3 regions of the Mesorhizobium sp. M0001 genome follow, and region 1 is predicted to be linked to each of the others. Evidence: predicted binding sites of a transcription regulator. Region 1 holds the regulator's gene; each other region holds the start of a gene.
The links. Region 1 encodes PhoB, which activates phosphate uptake and scavenging genes when phosphate is short. Its sites were predicted from a motif close to TGTCATNNANCTGTCAT; they were not measured.
Positions count from the first base shown of each region.

Region 2: the regulator PhoB is predicted to act here: its motif matches at 2,502-2,518, upstream of phnC (phosphonate ABC transporter ATP-binding protein).
Region 3: the regulator PhoB is predicted to act here: its motif matches at 2,852-2,868, upstream of NKK50_RS15185 (bifunctional 2',3'-cyclic-nucleotide 2'-phosphodiesterase/3'-nucleotidase).

Region 1 covers NZ_JAMYVS010000014.1:91,094-96,839, forward strand. The annotation lists gene pstA (phosphate ABC transporter permease PstA) at 1-1,022, shown strand, start outside; gene pstB (phosphate ABC transporter ATP-binding protein PstB) at 1,040-1,864, shown strand; gene phoU (phosphate signaling complex protein PhoU) at 1,906-2,610, shown strand; gene phoB (phosphate regulon transcriptional regulator PhoB) at 2,627-3,316, shown strand; gene NKK50_RS27335 (ROK family protein) at 3,347-4,582, opposite strand; gene xylF (D-xylose ABC transporter substrate-binding protein) at 4,849-5,746, shown strand, end outside.
Region 2 covers NZ_JAMYVS010000002.1:271,089-276,834, forward strand. The annotation lists gene phnE (phosphonate ABC transporter, permease protein PhnE) at 1-456, opposite strand, end outside; gene phnD (phosphonate ABC transporter substrate-binding protein) at 513-1,421, opposite strand; gene phnC (phosphonate ABC transporter ATP-binding protein) at 1,570-2,427, opposite strand; gene NKK50_RS06285 (DapH/DapD/GlmU-related protein) at 2,557-3,174, opposite strand; gene phnL (phosphonate C-P lyase system protein PhnL) at 3,171-3,878, opposite strand; gene phnK (phosphonate C-P lyase system protein PhnK) at 4,087-4,863, opposite strand; gene NKK50_RS06300 (alpha-D-ribose 1-methylphosphonate 5-phosphate C-P-lyase PhnJ) at 4,860-5,746, opposite strand, start outside.
Region 3 covers NZ_JAMYVS010000004.1:478,522-484,267, forward strand. The annotation lists gene NKK50_RS15180 (class I SAM-dependent methyltransferase) at 1-710, shown strand, start outside; gene NKK50_RS15185 (bifunctional 2',3'-cyclic-nucleotide 2'-phosphodiesterase/3'-nucleotidase) at 771-2,750, opposite strand; gene NKK50_RS15190 (NAD(P)/FAD-dependent oxidoreductase) at 2,891-4,156, opposite strand; gene NKK50_RS15195 (5-formyltetrahydrofolate cyclo-ligase) at 4,334-4,999, shown strand; gene NKK50_RS15200 (Lrp/AsnC family transcriptional regulator) at 4,996-5,469, opposite strand; gene ald (alanine dehydrogenase) at 5,625-5,746, shown strand, end outside.

The DNA of each region.
Region 1 (5,746 bases):
TCGCCGAAAACGCGCTGGTGGCCAAGCTCGGCATCGATCCGGCCAACAAGCCGATGATGCTGAAGCTCAAGGGCTTCCTGTCGGAAGGCGCCCGCGTCCAGCTGCGCGACATCGTCTCCGCCGATCCGTCGGTGATCGGCAGGACGCGTGACGTCGACATCCTGGCTGCCGCGAACCTCGACTCGGCCTTCAAGGGCCAGATCGACCTCGGCGTCGATGAAGCGCGCCGCAAGGTGTCCAACCAGCAGATCGACTGGATGAACAAGCTTAAAGCCGACGGCGTGATGGCCGAGCATTTCAACACCGGCCTGTTCACCTATGGCGCCTCCAGCCGGCCCGAAACGTCGGGCATGGGCGTGGCGATCATCGGCTCGTTCTACATGATGGTGATCGTGCTGTTGCTGGCGCTGCCGATCGGCGTCGCCGCCTCGATCTATCTCGAGGAATTCGCCAAGAAGAACCGCTTCACCGACCTGATCGAAGTCAACATCAACAATCTCGCGGCGGTGCCGTCGATCGTCTTCGGTCTGCTTGGCCTTGCCGTGTTCATCAACTTCCTCGGCATGCCGCGCTCGGCTTCCTTCGTCGGCGGCCTGGTGCTGACCTTGATGACATTGCCGACCATAATCATCGCCACGCGCGCCGCCCTCGCCGCGGTGCCGCCGTCTATCCGCTCGGCGGCCCTAGGTCTCGGCGCCTCCAAGATGCAGATGGTGTTCCATCACATCCTGCCGCTTGCCGCCCCAGGCATCCTTACCGGCACCATCATCGGCCTGGCGCGTGCGCTCGGCGAGACAGCACCGCTGCTCTTGATCGGCATGGTCGCTTTCGTCGCCGATTATCCGACGACGCCTTTCGATCCGGCGACCGCGCTGCCGGTTCAGATCTATATGTGGGCAAACGAGGCTGAGCGCGCTTTTGTCGAGCGCATGTCCGGCGCCATCATCATCCTGCTCGTCTTCCTCATGGCCATGAACATCACCGCGATCGTGCTCCGGCGCCGCTTCGAGCGGCGCTGGTAGAAAAAAGGCAATTTGGTATGAACATCATGACCGAACAGTCCCTTGAGAATGCAGTGGGCGACAAAATGAACGCCAAGTCGAACGAAGTCATCAAGATGCGCGGCGACAAGGTCGGCGTCTTCTACGGCGAGAAGCAGGCGTTGTTCGACGTCAATCTCGACGTCCGCCAGAACCAGGTGACGGCGCTGATCGGCCCGTCCGGCTGCGGCAAGTCGACCTTCCTGCGCTGCCTCAACCGCATGAACGACACCATCGATTCGGCGCGGGTGACCGGCAAGATCACGCTCGATGAAGACGACATCTACGACAAGAACATCGATGTCGTCGAACTGCGCGCCCGCGTCGGCATGGTGTTCCAGAAACCCAACCCGTTCCCGAAGTCGATCTACGAGAACGTCGCCTACGGCCCGCGCATCCATGGGCTGGCCAAGCGCAAGTCCGACATGGACCAGATCGTCGAGCAGAGCCTGAAGAAGGCTGCGATCTGGAACGAGGTCAAGGACCGCCTGCAGGAGCCCGGCACCGGCCTGTCCGGCGGCCAGCAGCAGCGCCTGTGCATCGCGCGCGCCATCGCCGTGTCGCCGGAGGTGATCCTGATGGACGAGCCCTGCTCGGCGCTCGATCCGATCGCCACCGCCCGTGTCGAGGAGCTGATCGACGAACTGCGCCAGAACTACACGATCGTCATCGTCACCCACTCGATGCAGCAGGCGGCGCGCGTCTCGCAGCGCACGGCGATGTTCCATCTCGGCTATCTCGTCGAGGAGGGCGTCACCGACAAGATGTTCACCAACCCCGACGACAAGCGCACCCAGGACTACATTACCGGCCGCTTCGGCTGAGCCGTCCGGCGGGTGAATTTTTAGGCACGAGGACCAAGATCATGGGTGAACATACCGTCGCCTCCTTCGATGAAGAGCTCGGGCAGATCAGCAAGCTGATCCGCGACATGGGCGATCTGGCCGGCTCGATGGTCAGCGGCTCGACCAGGGCGCTGCTCAATTCGGACAATGCGCTGGCACAGCGTGTCGTTTCCGACGACGCCATCATGGATGCGCGCCAGCGCGAACTGGACGACCGCGCCATCACGCTGATCGCCAAGCGCCAGCCGATGGCCAACGATCTGCGCGCCGTGGTCGGCTCGATCCGCATGGCGGGCGACCTCGAGCGCATCGGCGACCTCGCCAAGAACATCGCCAAACGCGTCGGCACCGTGGGCTTGAGCGTCACGCCGCGCGACCTCTCGCACTCCATCGATGCCATGGCGCAACTGGTGCTGATCCAGGTGCAAGGCGTCGTCGAGGAATATGCCGCCACCGATGCGGCAGCGCTTGCAAAACTCAGGAATGACGACGAGCGCATCGACGTCAAATACACGTCCGTGTTTCGTGAGCTCTTGACCTACATGATGGAAGACCCTCGCAACATCACCGCCTGCACGCATCTCTTGTTCTGCGCCAAGAATCTTGAGCGCATCGGCGATCATGTCACCAACATCGCCGAAAATGCGTATTATGTGCTGACCGGCCAGCAATTGCCCGCCAATCGTCCGAAGCAGGACGAGACGGCGATGGCCACGCCGGCCTGATGAGGGTGAACTGCCTATGATCGCGCCACGCATCATGGTCGTGGAGGACGAGGAGCCGCTGGGCGTGCTCCTCCGCTACAACCTCGAATCCGAAGGCTATCAGGTCGAGGTGGTGACACGCGGCGACGAGGCCGAGATCCGCCTGCAGGAAAACGTGCCCGATCTCCTGGTGCTCGACTGGATGGTGCCCGCTGTTTCCGGCATCGAGCTCTGCCGGCGGCTTAGAGTGCGGCCCGAAACCGAGCGGCTGCCGATCATCATGCTGACCGCGCGCGGTGAGGAAAGCGATCGCGTGCGCGGCCTGTCCACCGGTGCCGACGACTATCTGGTCAAGCCATTCTCGACGCCGGAGTTCATGGCGCGCGTGAAGGCGCTGCTGCGCCGGGCCAAGCCGGAAGTGCTGTCCAGCGTGCTCAAGGTCGGCGACATCGTGCTCGACCGCGAGTCGCACCGTGTCTACCGCAAGAAGAGCGAGATCAGGCTCGGACCGACCGAGTTCCGGCTGCTCGAATTCATGATGCGCCATCCCGGCCGCGTGTTCTCGCGCAGCCAGCTGCTCGACAATGTCTGGGGCGAGACGATCTATATCGACGAGCGAACCGTCGACGTCCATGTCGGGCGCTTACGCAAAGCGGTCAACAACGGCCGCATGCCGGATGTCATCCGTACCATTCGCGGCGCCGGCTACGCGATCAGGGAAGACTAGGATGCTGCGCGTCGCGCCGTTGCCGGCCATTCAGGCGACATGCTTGCCGGATTTGGCCTGAATGCCCGGCGCGAAAATCTCCTGATCGACGAAGCCGAGCGCGCGCATGGCACAGCCTTCGCGGATCAGCGGCAGCTCGTTGGGCTCGGTGTCGAAGGAGATCGATTTCGAGTGCTGGCCGCCGGCGGTCTGGGCGATCGCTTCGCGCAATGCCGGTTCGATCAGGTCGAAGGCGGCGGCGCTGACGCCGACCATGGCGACGGGTGCCGGATCGATCAGTGCAAACAGGCTGCCGAGGCCGAAGCCGAGCGCCTCACCGGCCTTGCGATAGGCTTCGCGCTCCGGGCCATCGGTTTCGCGGGCGCGCGCGGCGAGTGCGCGCATATCAGCGTCGCCGATATCGACCGGCTCGGCATCTTCGCTCATCATTTTGGCGCTGCGCCAGATGGCGTAGTTTCCGGCATAGGCCTCGACGCAGCCGCGCCGCCCGCAGCGGCAGAGCGCGCCGCCCGGACGGTGGATCATGTGGCCGAACTCGCCGCCCGAGGAATGGGTGCCGGTGAACAGTTCGCCTTTCAGCACCAGCCCCATGCCGATGCCGTGCGACAAGAGGATCGCGATGAAATTGTCGCGGTAGCGCTCGGGCTGGCGCCATTGCAGGGCCACCGCCATCATATTGCAGTCGTTCTCCATGGTGGCAGGAATGCCGAATTCCGCTTCCAACATGTCGGCGAAGGCAATGTCGGTCAGTGGCGTGATTGGCGACCACAGCATGGCCCGCGCCTGCGAATCGGTGATGCCCTGGATGCCCATGGCAATGCGGGCGATGCTCTGGACATCGAGGTCCGGGTCCGCGAGACGCCGCCCGACGATTGCTACGCATTCGCCGATCAGCTCGTCGCGCGGCATGGTCAGCGTGTCGAGCCGGCGCTGTTCTTCCGCGACCACCTGGCCGGCATAGTCGATGACGGTGACGGAGAGGAAGTTCAGCGACAGCACCACGGTCATGACCGCCGCCGCTTCCGGGTTGAGGCCAAGGCCGACCTGCGGCCGGCCGCGTTTCAGCGAGCCGGTCTCGCCAGGCTTGCCTTCAATCAGGATGCCTTCTTGAATTAGATCAGACGAGATTGCCGATATCGTCGAATGGCTGAGGCCGGTGGTCGCCGCAATCTCGGTCCGCGACGGCTGGCCGGCCCGGCGCACGGCCGAAATCACCATCGCACGGTTGCGACGGCGCAGATCGTCGTGGCGGATCCCAACCGACATTTGTTTTCCTCCCGGCCTCCTCGCGCCTCATGATAGTGAAGGCGTTCGACGGCACCAGCCAAATATTGGCAGACGCCGGCAGCCCTGTCATTGTTTATTGCGGAGCTCGAAAAAATTCGGCAACGCCATCAGAATCCATCATAATCGATGTTGACAGTGCCTTATCATTGAACCAGTATTTTTTCGAGGCTCGAAAAAATGGAGCCTCTTTGTGCAGGCCTTCGGGCCGGTTTTGTCGCGCCGTGGGCGGCGCAGGGAGGGTTATAATGAACAGATTTGCAGCCGCCATGCTGGCGGGTGTCGCCATGTCGCTGGCGCTGATGTCGGTCGCGCAGGCGAAGGACAAGGTCATCGGCGTGTCGTGGTCGAACTTCCAGGAAGAGCGCTGGAAGACCGACGAGGCGGCGATGAAAACGGCGATCGAAGCCGCCGGCGACAAGTACATTTCGGCCGACGCGCAGTCCAATCCCGGCAAGCAGCTGACCGACGTCGAAAGCCTGATCTCGCAGGGCGCCAACTCGCTGATCATCCTGGCGCAGGACGCCTCGGCCATCGGCCCGGCGGTGCAGAAGGCGCTGGACGAAGGCATTCCGGTCGTCGGCTATGATCGCCTGATCGAGAACAAGGACGTCTTCTACCTGACCTTCGACAACAAGGAAGTCGGCCGCATGCAGGCCCGCGAAGTGTTCAAGGCGAAGCCCGAAGGCAACTATGTCTTCATCAAGGGCTCGGGCTCGGATCCGAATGCCGATTTCCTGTTCTCGGGCTCGATGGAAGTGCTCAAGGAAGCCATCGACTCGGGCAAGATCAAGAATGTCGGCGAGACCTATACCGATGGCTGGCTGCCGGCCAACGCCCAGAAGAACATGGAACAGTTCCTGACCGCCAATGACAACAAGGTCGATGCCGTGGTTGCGGCCAATGACGGCACCGCCGGCGGCGTTGTCGCCGCGCTGACGGCGCAGGGCCTTGCCGGAACGGTTCCGGTCTCGGGCCAGGACGGCGACCATGCCGCCCTGAACCGCATCGCGCTCGGCACGCAGACGGTGTCGGTGTGGAAAGACGCGCGCGAACTCGGCAAGAACGCCGCCGAGATCGCCTCGCAGCTTGCCGATGGCAAGAAGACGGGCGACATTGCCGGCGCCAAGGACTTCACCACGCCTG
Region 2 (5,746 bases), on a different contig from region 1:
CGCCGGATGCGGCGTCAGGTTGCGCGCGGCGATGAAGGAAAACGGCACGGCGAAGATGAAACCGATGAAAGTCGAGACCAGCGCCACGTTGAGTGTGGTCAGCATCAGCTCGAAATATTCGGGGATGTAGAAGCCGCCCCAGACATAGACGCGGCCGAGCGGGAAGTTGAACTCCTGGGTGCCGGTGTCATGCGGCGAGGCGATGTCGAACAGCGCCCGCCAGACGTCGTTCCAGTCCTTCGGGATCAGCCAGCTGAGGAAGTCGAATATATGCGGCAGCCGGTCCCAGAAGTGACCGGCATTGGCCTCGTCGGCGAACCACATGCTCGACAGCGTCGCCGCCAGCAGCAGGCCGATGCCGAGGATGGTATAAAGCCGCCGCAACGATATCTGGCGCTGCCAGGCGTTGGCTACCTGCAGGGTCGCGTTGGAGCGGGCTGTTGCTGAGATGGTCATGATCGGGACATGCAAAAAAGGCGGCGTTTTTCACGTCGCCCTTTCTGATTTTGCCGTCAGCCGCCGATGGCTGCCTTACGGGCTTCGACGATGACGTTGTAGAAGTCAGGCTTGACCGGGACGTAACCGGTGAAGTCGCCGCCTTCGACGCCTTCGAAACAGGCCTTGTCCTTCTTCGGCAGGTCGGTGAAGAAGGCGGCAAGCTTGGCGGTCATGTCGTCGCCGAGCGCGGTGCGCACGACCAGCGGGCCGTTCGGGATCAGGCCCGAGCGCCAGACTTCGACGAAGTCGTTGGGGTCGACGGCGCCCTTGGCGGTGACTTTGTGGAAGGTGCCGGAGGTGTAGCCGTTCTTGAAGTCGCCGATGCCGGAGGAATCGTCAACCGCAACGTCGACCTTGCCGTCGCGAACGGCGAGGATGTTGTTTTCATGGCCGCCATTGAACTGGGTCGAGGCGAAGTAGGCGTCGTTCGAGGCGCCGGTGTCCTTCGGGATCTGGGTCAGCGGGATCAGGTAGCCCGAGGTCGAGTCCGGATCGGCGTAGCCGAGCTTCTTGCCCTTGGCCGACTTGATGTCGGTAATGCCCGAAGACTTCAGCGCCAGGCCGATGGAATAATAGCCGGTGGCGCCGTCGGTCTGCTGGGTGGTGAGGACCGGGGTGACCGCCTTCGGGTCCTTGATGTAGACGCTGGCGTAGCCGGAAGCGCCGAGTTCGGCGAAGTCGAGCGTGCCGCCGAGCAGGCCCTGGATGACGCCGTCATAGTCGGCGGCGGGGAACAGCGAGACCTTTTCGAAGCCGAATTCGGTCTTCAGGTGATCGGCCAGGCACTGATAGTTGCGCAGGCGGTCGGTTTCGTTCTCTCCGCCGAGGATGCCGACGCGGAATTCCTTGAGGTCGGCCGCATGCGCGGCGCTGGTTGCCATGGCGAGAGCCGAAACGGCGCCGAATACCATCTTCCTGAACATTTGATGTCTCTCCTGTAAGTTCCGGCCCCGCGCCGGCAGCGTTCTTGATTTTTGCAAGTGCCCTTGACGCGGGCGGTCGATCCAGTGCGGCTCAGTTTTGGTCCATGATCTTTTCCGAAAACCGGTATCCACTTTTCGGGATCATGGATCAGTACCCGGGGAATGCGGGCTCGAGCGGGCTGGCGGATGCGGCGATCTTTTGCTTGTAGGCGATGCTGGTCGAGGTGATGGCCTCGGAGATATCGACGCCGTTGCCGTCGGCGCCATAGACCAGGCGCACGGCCTCGCGGTTGAGCGCTTCCGGCGGACCGTCGAAGACGATCTTGCCGGCAGCCATGCCGATGATGCGGTTGCAATAGGTGCGGGCGGTGTCCAGCGTGTGCAGATTGGTGACGACGGTGATGCCTTCGCGCAGGTTGATGTCCTGCAGCGAGTCCATCACCACCTTGGCGTTGAGCGGGTCGAGCGAAGCGATCGGCTCATCGGCGAGCAGCACCTTGGGCTGCTGCATCATGGCGCGGGCAATGGCGACGCGCTGCTGCTGGCCGCCAGACAGCGTGCCGGCTGGCTGCAGTGCGGTGCGGGCGATGTCGAGGCGCTCGAGTGCTGCAATCGCCTCAGCGCATTCGGCGCGGGTAAACATGCCGAGCAGGTTGGAAAAGGTCGAGCGATGATTGAGACGGCCGAGCAGCACATTGGTCAGCACATCGAGGCGCGGCACCAGGTTGAACTGCTGGAAGATCATGGCGCAGTCGCGCTGCCAGCGTCGCAGCGGCGAGCCACGCAGCCGCGAGACCTCGGCACCGTCAAAAAAAATCGATCCCTGGCTGGGGTCGATGAGACGGTTGATCATGCGAAGGAGGGTGGATTTGCCGGCGCCGGAACGACCGATGATGCCGACCATCTGGCCCTGCGGGATCGACAGGTCGATGGCGCTGACGGCGGTGTTCTTGCCAAATCGGCGCGAGACGCCGCGGATTTCGAGCGTGGCAGGGGTCGATAACATCGAAGAGTTCCAGACCTGAATTGATCGTCTGGTTCTCGCCTAGCGCAGCGACATGAACCTGCCATGTCATCACGATGTCAGTTTTGTTACGCTCCACAGCCGTGCGGCAAGTGGGGTGATCGCACCCGATCAGGCGCCGTATTTCTCGAGGAACGCGTCTGCCTCGAGTACGCGAAAATCGTAGAGCGCGGCGCGCAGCCTGGCGTGGTCCCAGTCCCACCAGGCGAGCGCCTGGTAGCGTTCGGCCGTGCGGCGATCGAAACGCTCGCGGATCGGCTTGGCTGGCACCCCGCCAACGATGGTGTAGGGCGCGACATCCTTCGACACCACAGCGCCGGCGCCTACGGCAGCACCATCGCCGACGGTGACGCCGGGCAGGATGGTCGAGCCGTGGCCGAGCCAGGTGTCGTGGCCGATGGAGACGCGTTTGGCGCGGCGCTGGGCGAAGAATTCTGTTTCGTGCTCGGCGTCGTCCCAATAGTCGGAGGCGCGATAGGTGAAGTGATGCAGCGTCGGCCGCCAGGTCGGGTGGTTTGTGGCGTTGATGCGCACGGCGGCGGCTATGTTGGAGAACTTGCCGATGGTCGCGCACCAGACGACGCAGTCCTGCATGATGTAGGAATAGTCGCCGAGGATGCTTTCGGACACGCGGCTGCGGTCGGCGATCTCTGTCCAGCGCCCCAATGTCGAGTTCTCGACCTGCGCCGTGGCGTGGACCAACGGCGCTTCCGATAGTTTCCTGCTCATGCAGCGATTTTTCCGGCGGCGAAAGAGGTCACGTCGATGATGCGATCGGCGACGGCGTCACGCACATCCGGGTCATGGAAGATGCCGAGCAAGGCGACACCGCCTGCCTTCTTGGCGGCGATCAACGCAACCACAACGTCGCGGTTTTTCGAATCGAGCGAAGCTGTCGGCTCGTCGAGCAGCAAGACCGGATGCTCGGTGATGAAGCCGCGCGCGATATTGACGCGCTGCTGCTCACCGCCCGAGAAAGTCGCCGGCGGCAGCGCCCAGAGCTTTTCCGGCAAATTGAGCTGCCCCAGCAAGGTGCGTGCTTTTTTCCGCGCGCTCTCGCGGTCCTCGCCGCGTTCGACCAGCGGCTCGGCGACCACGTCGAGCGCGGAGACGCGCGGCACGGTGCGCAGGAACTGGCTGACATAGCCGATCGTCTGGCGGCGCACGGAAAGCACCGTGCGCGGGCTGGCGATGGCGAGATCGATCAGGCCGCCCTCATGCTGAACGATGATCTGGCCTTCATCGACGGCATAATTGCCATAGAGCATTTTCAGCATCGAGCTTTTGCCGGCGCCGGAAGGTCCGCCGAGCACGGCGCATTCACCGGCCCGGATCGAGAATGAGACGCCGGCGACAACCGGCAATCTGATGCCGTCGCGCAGATGCATGGTGAAGCTTTTGGCGACGCCGGAAACAACGAGGGGCGTCGGCATCAGAAGGTTCTCCAATCGTTGTTCGTCCGCGGGCCAACACCCCCCTCTGCCTTGCCAGGCATCTCCCCCTCAAGGGGGGAGATTGGCTGTCGCGTTCGACTTCGCCATTCTTCTGCATCGTAGAAGGGGCGGGACATAAAAGCTGCTGATCTCCCCCCTTGAGGGGGAGATGGCCGGCAGGCCAGAGGGGGGTGCCTTGGCGCCATCTTCACACCTGTAGAATCGAGGAAACAAGCAATTGCGTGTAAGGCGCGCGGGGATCGTCGAGCACGCGATCCGTCAGGCCGCTTTCGACGACACGGCCGTCTTTCATCACCATCATACGCTGCGACAGAAGCCGGGCGACGGCGAGATCGTGGGTGACGACGATGGCCGCCAGGCCGAGATCGGTGACCAACCCGCGCAGCAAATCGAGCAGGCGCGCCTGCACCGAGACGTCGAGGCCGCCGGTCGGCTCGTCCATGAACACCAGCCTCGGTCCGGTGACGAGGTTGCGGGCGATTTGCAGGCGCTGGCGCATGCCGCCGGAAAAGGCGCGCGGCTCGTCGTCGATGCGGTCCTCGTCGATCTCGACGCGCGACAGCCAGTCGACGGCAGTGGCGCGGATCTTGCCGTAATGGCGGTCACCGACCGCCATTAGCCGCTCGCCGACATTGGCGCCGGCAGACACCGTCATGCGCAAGCCGTCGGCGGGGTTCTGATGAACAAAGCCCCAGTCGGTGCGCATCAGGAAGCGGCACTCGGCCTCGCTCATACGGTAGAGTTCGCGGAACTGGCCGTCGCGCATGCGGTAGCTGGCGGTGCCAGAAGATGGTAGCAGCCGCGTCGACAGGCAGTTGAGCAGCGTCGTCTTGCCGGAGCCGGATTCGCCGACGACGGCCAGAACCTCACCCGGCCACAGGTCGAAGGTGACATTCTCGCAGCCGACGCGCGAGCCGTAGAATTTGGACAGTTCGGAGACGCGCAGCAGTGGGTCGCCGGTCATTCTGCTGGCCTCATCTTTCCTGCGGTAACATGGCTTTCAGCCGCAAGGTGGCCGCGATGTCCTTCGGCGCGCCGCTTCTCGCAATGGTCGGTGTCGGAGCAGACGAACATGTGGTCGCCATGGTCGTCGAGGATGACCTCGTCGAGATAGACATTTTCCGCCGCGCACAGCGCACAGGGCAGGTCGAAGGTCTGGACCTCGAAGGGATGATCCTCGAAGTCGAGGCTGACGACATCGGTGAAGGGCGGCACGGCATAGATGCGCTTTTCGCGCCCGGCTCCGAACAGCTGCAGGGCCGGCGAACGGTGCATTTTGGGGTTGTCGAATTTCGGCGTCGGCGAGGGGTCCATGACATAGCGGCCCTCGACCTTGACCGGATAGGCATAGGTGGTGGCGATGCGGCCGTGTTTGGCAATGTCCTCGTAGAGCTTCACATGCATCAGGCCGTATTCCTCGAGCGCATGCATTTTGCGCGTTTCGGTTTCGCGCGGCTCGAGGAAGCGCAACGGCTCGGGTATCGGCACTTGGTAGACTAGAACTTGGCCGGCGCTCAGCGGGTGTTCCGGGACGCGGTGGCGGGTCTGGATGATGGTGGCGCTGGCGGTATCGGTCGTCACCGCGACGTTGGCTACCTTCTTGAAGAAGGCGCGGATCGAGACGGCATTGGTGGTGTCGTCGGCGCCCTGGTCGATGACTTTCAGCACATCGTCCGGCCCGATAATCGAGGCGGTGACCTGCACGCCGCCAGTGCCCCAGCCATAGGGCATCGGCATTTCGCGCGAAGCGAAGGGAACCTGATAGCCAGGGATGGCGATGCCCTTGAGGATCGCCCGGCGGATCATCCTTTTGGTCTGCTCGTCGAGATAGGCGAAGTTGTAGGTGG
Region 3 (5,746 bases), on a different contig from region 1:
ACCTGGAAAGCGCTCAGGCCGCCAAATACCGCGCGCTGGCCAAGGATACGGGTATCGGCAAGAAGGACCATGTGCTCGAGATCGGCTGCGGCTGGGGCGGTTTTGCCGAATTTGCCGCGCGCGAGATCGGCTGCCGCGTCACCGGCCTGACCATCAGCCGCGAACAGCACGATTTCGCCAAGGCGCGCATCCAGAAGGCGGGACTGTCTGACAAGGTCGACATCAAGCTGCAGGATTACCGAGACGAAACGGGCACTTACGACCGCATCGCCTCGATCGAGATGTTCGAGGCGGTCGGCGAAAAATATTGGCCGGTATTTTTCGGCAAGATGAAGGCATGCCTGAGGCCCGGCGGCACCGCCGGCCTGCAGATCATCACCATCAACGAGGCCGCTTACGACACCTATCGGGCGCGGCCGGATTTCATCCAGCGCTATGTCTTCCCAGGCGGCATGCTGCCGACGCCGTCGATCCTGAAGACGCTGGGCAGCGACCATGGCCTTTCCCATCTGCGCGAGCGCGTCTTTCCGGACGACTATGCCCGCACGCTTGCCGAATGGCGCAACCGCTTCTGGGCGTCGTGGGAAAAGATCGTCCCGCTCGGCTTCGACGACCGCTTCAAGAAGCTTTGGGAATTTTATCTCCACTATTGCGAAGCCGGCTTTAGAGCCAGCTACATCGACGTGCGCCAGGTGGTCTACAAAGCCTGATCCGAAGCGTGATTGAGCGGGCGTATGCCCGCTCGTTTTCCCTGTTAGCTGCACGTTGCCTCAAAGCAGGATGCGATACTTCGCAAACCCGGATTCGCCCTCGCCGGCCGGCTCGATCTTGAGCGATTTCACCCCAGATATGAAATCCTTCGCTTTGGGGCCGGTCTCGAACACGACGCTGGTGCCGGGCAGCGGCGTGAACGACCAATTGTCGTCGGCCGAGGGGTTGATCGTGCCTTCGCTGACGACGTAGCGCACGATCACGTCGCGGTTGGTGTCCGGCGCCTCGTAGATGATCTTCGAGGCATTGATGTCGGGGAAATTGCCGCCACCGCCGGCGCGGTAATTGTTGGTGGCGACGACGAATTTCGCTGCCGGATCAATCGGCTTGCCGTCGAAGCTGAGGCCGACGATGCGGTTCGAGCCGGCATTGGCGACGCCACCCTTGGCATCGTATTTCGGCAGCTGCGACAGGTCTATTCCGTAGCTGACGCCATCGATCACATCGAAATTGTAGGACGGGAATTCGGTGTCGATGAGCGCCTGGTCGGCTTTGCCCGGCTCGATCTTCCTGAAAATGCCGGCCGACATTTCCAGCCATTCCTTCACTTGCGCGCCGGTGATTTCGACGGCACGAACCGTGTTCGGATAGAGATAGAGGTCGGCGACGTTCTTGATGGCGATGTCGCCCACCGGCACGTCGGTATAGTAGTCGGCGCCGTTGCGCCCGCCGGCCTTGAAGGGCGCCGCCGCCGACAGCAGCGGCACGTCCTTCCACTGCGTGCTTTTTAATATGTCCTTGAGGTACCAGCTCTGCGCCTGGTTGACGATCTGCACCGACGGATCGTCGGCGACCAGCGCGAAATAGGAATAGAGCGGCGCCGAGGTCTTGCCGACCGGTCGGCGGACATAGGCAAGTGTCGCCTCATGGTCCGCCTTCAGCGCATCGACGACGCGCTGGTCGTCCGCCACCGTCGGCTTGTTTGCCTTGTCGACGCGCTCGTAGATCGGCCTTGCCTCAGATGTGGCCGAGGCTACGCGCCATTTCGATCCGTCCCGTTCCAGAAGCAGATCGATCAGTCCCATATGCGAGCCCCAGAAACCGCCCATCACGGCGGGCTTGCCCTGCAGCGTGCCTTTCTCGGTGTCGACGCCATCGAGCGCCTGAAAATCCTTCTTGCCGGGGAAGACCAAATGCTGATGGCCGGTGAACACCGCATCGATGCCTTCGACGCCGGCGACGAAGAAGGAGGCGTTCTCCATGCCGTCGCCCTGCTTGATATCGATGCCGGAATGCGAGAGCGCGATGACGATGTCGGCGCCCTCCTCCTTGATCTGCGGCACCCATGCCCTGGCCGCCTCGACGATGTCGCGCGTCCTGACATTGCCTTCCAGGTTCTTCAGGTCCCAGACCATGATCTGCGGCGGCACGAAGCCGATGATGCCGATCTTGATCGGCTGCTCGACGCCCGACCCGTCCTTGATCTTCTTGTCGAGGATGACATAGGGCTTGAGGCAGAGCTTGTCGTCGCGCGGGTTGGCGGCAAGCTCGGTGCCGCGGATCAGATTGGCGCAGACGAACGGGAAATTGGCCCCGGCCAGCACCTTGTCGAGGAACGACAGGCCGTAATTGAACTCGTGATTGCCGAGCGTCGAGCATTCATAGCCCAGCAGGTTCATGCCCTTCATGATCGGATGCAGATCGCCTTCCTTGAGGCCCTTCTCATAGGCGATGTAATCGCCCATCGGATTGCCCTGCAAAAGATCGCCATTGTCGATCAGCATCGCATTGGTGGCTTCCTTGCGCACCGCCGCGATCAGTGAGGCCGTCCGCGACAGGCCCATCGTGTCGTTGGCTTTGTCTGCGTAGTAGTCGTAAGGCAGCACATTCACATGGATGTCGGTGGTCTCCATGATCCTCAGATGCGCCTGATTGGCCTGCGCGCGGGCGGAAAACGGATGCAGCATGATCAGCGCCCCGCTGGCGGCCGCACCGGCAAGCAAACTACGGCGGGAGACGGGGTAGTTGAGATGCGGCATTGGTTTTCCTTCCCAGCGACGTGACAAGATCCCAGCCCCGGGCGGAAGCTTCGCGCCGAAAACCGGCCATGTCCATCGGGAAGTCAGTCGATCAGCAAAAGGTGACGGCTGGATGAATATCCTTGGCCGCGGTTGAGAACTCAGCCCTTGTTATCATCGCCCTGGGTGATCAGCCGCGCGCTGCGCTGGCCGGTGAAATAGATCCATAGCCAGCTAAGCGACACCGAGAGCCGGTTGCGAAAACCGATCAGGAAGTAGATATGCGCCACGCCCCACAGCCACCAGGCAAGCCATCCCGTGAGCTTGATCCGGCCGAAATCGATCGCGGCTGCCCACTTTCCGATCGTCGCCAGGTCACCGGCATGTTTGTAGCGGAAAGGGCGCGGCGCGCTATCGCCGGCCAGCCGCGCCCTGATCGTCGCGGCAACATGCTTGCCCTCCTGCTTGGCCGAGGGCGCCACGCCTGGCACCGGCTTGCCGTCCGGCCGCAAGACATGCGCGGTGTCGCCGATGACGAAGATTTCAGGACTGTTCGGCACGGTCAGATCGGGCTCGACCATTACCCTGCCCGCCCGGTCCACCGGCGCGCCCAGCCACTCTCCCGCGGGTGAAGCCGCCACGCCGGCGGCCCACAGGATGGTTCGCGCCGGCAGATGCGTATCGCCAAAGACGACGCCTTCGGCATCGAGGCGCGTGACGGCGCGGCCAAGCTCGACCGTGACGCCCCGCCGCTCCAGCGCCTTGCGCGCATAGTCGGACAGCTTTGGCGCGAAATTGGCTAGGATCCTGTCTCCGGCCTCGACCAGCACCACACGCGCCTCACGCGTGTCGATGTTGCGGAATTCGCCGCGCAGCGTTTCATGCGCGAGTTCGACAATGGTGCCGGCAAGCTCCACGCCGGTCGGGCCGCCGCCGACGATGACCAGTGTCAGCAGTGCCTGGCGCTTGGCCGGATCGGTCTCGCGCTCGGCCTGCTCGAAGGCGAGCAGGATGCGCCGCCGAATGGTGGTTGCGTCTTCAAGCGTCTTCAGCCCGGGCGCGAAAGGCTCCCATTCGTCGTGGCCGAAATAAGCATGACGCGCGCCGGTGGCGAGCACCAGCGTGTCGTAGGGAACAGAACTGCCGTCCTCAAGCAGCACGCGTTTGCCTGGACGGTCGACGCCGGTGACGTTGCCGAGCAGCGTCGTCACGTCCTCGCGCTTGCGCAGCAGATGACGGATCGGCCAGGCAACTTCCGAGGTCGCCAGCGAGGTGGTCGCCACCTGGTAGAGCAGCGGCTGGAAAAGGTGATGGTTGCGCTTGTCGATCATGGTGATGCGCACGGGTGCGCCGGCCAGCGCCCGCGTGAGTTCGAGACCGCCGAACCCTGCGCCGACGACAACGACATGATGGCTGGTTTCACTCATCGCATTCACCCCTGTTTGTCTCCCTCTATCTAGCGATTTTTGTGCACCGCAACAATGTCGCGGCGAGCTAGATTGCCGCTTAAGGCTGCCCAGGACTCGTCGCCGGATGTCGCGAATGCCTATGTCGGCAAGCATGGACGGGTATAGCCTTGCAGGCTGGAACCACGGGAGTGAAGCATGGCCAACGACGATGACAAAGATGGCAAAGGGCGGGGGCAATATTCTTCGCCGCCTTGCTTCATGCACGAACTCGATCCGGAATTTCGCGCGCCATTGACCGACTGGACCGATGTGCGCCGTTGGCGCAAGGCCGAGCGCGAGCGTCTGATCGCGGCACGGTTGGCGGTTTCCGCCGATGCGCGGGTGGCGATGTCGCGGGCTATCGCCGAAGGGCTCGACGCGGCAATCGGCGACATTGCCGGCCGCATGGTCAGCCTCTATTGGCCGTTTCGCGGCGAGCCGGACCTGCGGCCGTGGATGGCGTCGATCAACGAACGCGGCGGCCGCACGGCGCTGCCCATCGTGATCGAGAAAGGCCAGCCGCTGATCTTCCGCGCTTATGTGCCCGGCGACCGGCTGGAAAAAGGCATCTGGAACATCCCGATCCCGGCCGAAGGCGAGCCGGTGCTGCCCGACATCGTCATCTCGCCGATCGTCGGCATCGACCCGCGAAACTACCGCCTGGGCTATGGCGGTGGCTTCTTCGACCGCACGCTGGCTGCCATGCCGTTCAAGCCATTGGTCATCGGCGTCGGCTACGAACTGCAGCGCATAGCCACCATCTACCCGCAGCCGCACGACATCCCGATGGACCGGCTGGTGACCGAGGCTGCTCAGGGCTAGGCCAGTTCCGGCTTCATGCCCATGGCGGTCCGGTCGACGATCTCGCGCAAGGCGAACGATGAGTTGATCTTGGTCACATGCGGCATCGCCGACAGCCACTCCTTGTGGATGCGCTCATAGTCGACCAGGTCCTTGGCGGCGATGCGCAGGATGTAGTCGTATTCGCCCGACATCAGGTGGCACGACAGCACATTCGGGCAGCGCTTGATCGCCGCCTCGAAATCCGACAGCGTCTTTTCGAACTGCCCCGACAGCGATATGTGCACGATCGCCGTCATCTGGTGGCCGAGCGCGGCATTCGAAAGCCGGGCATGATAGCCGCGGATGGTGCCGGATTTCTCCAGATTGTCGAGCCGGCGCGAACAGGCCGACTGCGACAGGCCGACCCTTTCAGCGAGCGCCGCATTGGGTATGCGGCCATCCTTCTGCAGTGCCTCGAGAATGGCGATATCGATCCTGTCGAGCGGCATTTACAGTGATTCCTGCGAAAATTATGCAATTTCGCGCAACGATTATCGAAACACGTCACCTCGCGCAAGCGCATTCGCAAACACCTGCGCAACGATTCGTGGTTCACTCGGTTGATACAGGGAACGAGCCCGAAGGGCCGGATCAGGAGAAGACTATGCGCGTCGGCTGCCCCAAGGAAATCAAGAACCACGAATACCGAGTCGGCCTGACGCCGGGCTCCGTCCGCGAATATGTCGCGCATGGCCATGAAGTGCTGGTCGAAAGCGGCGCCGGCGC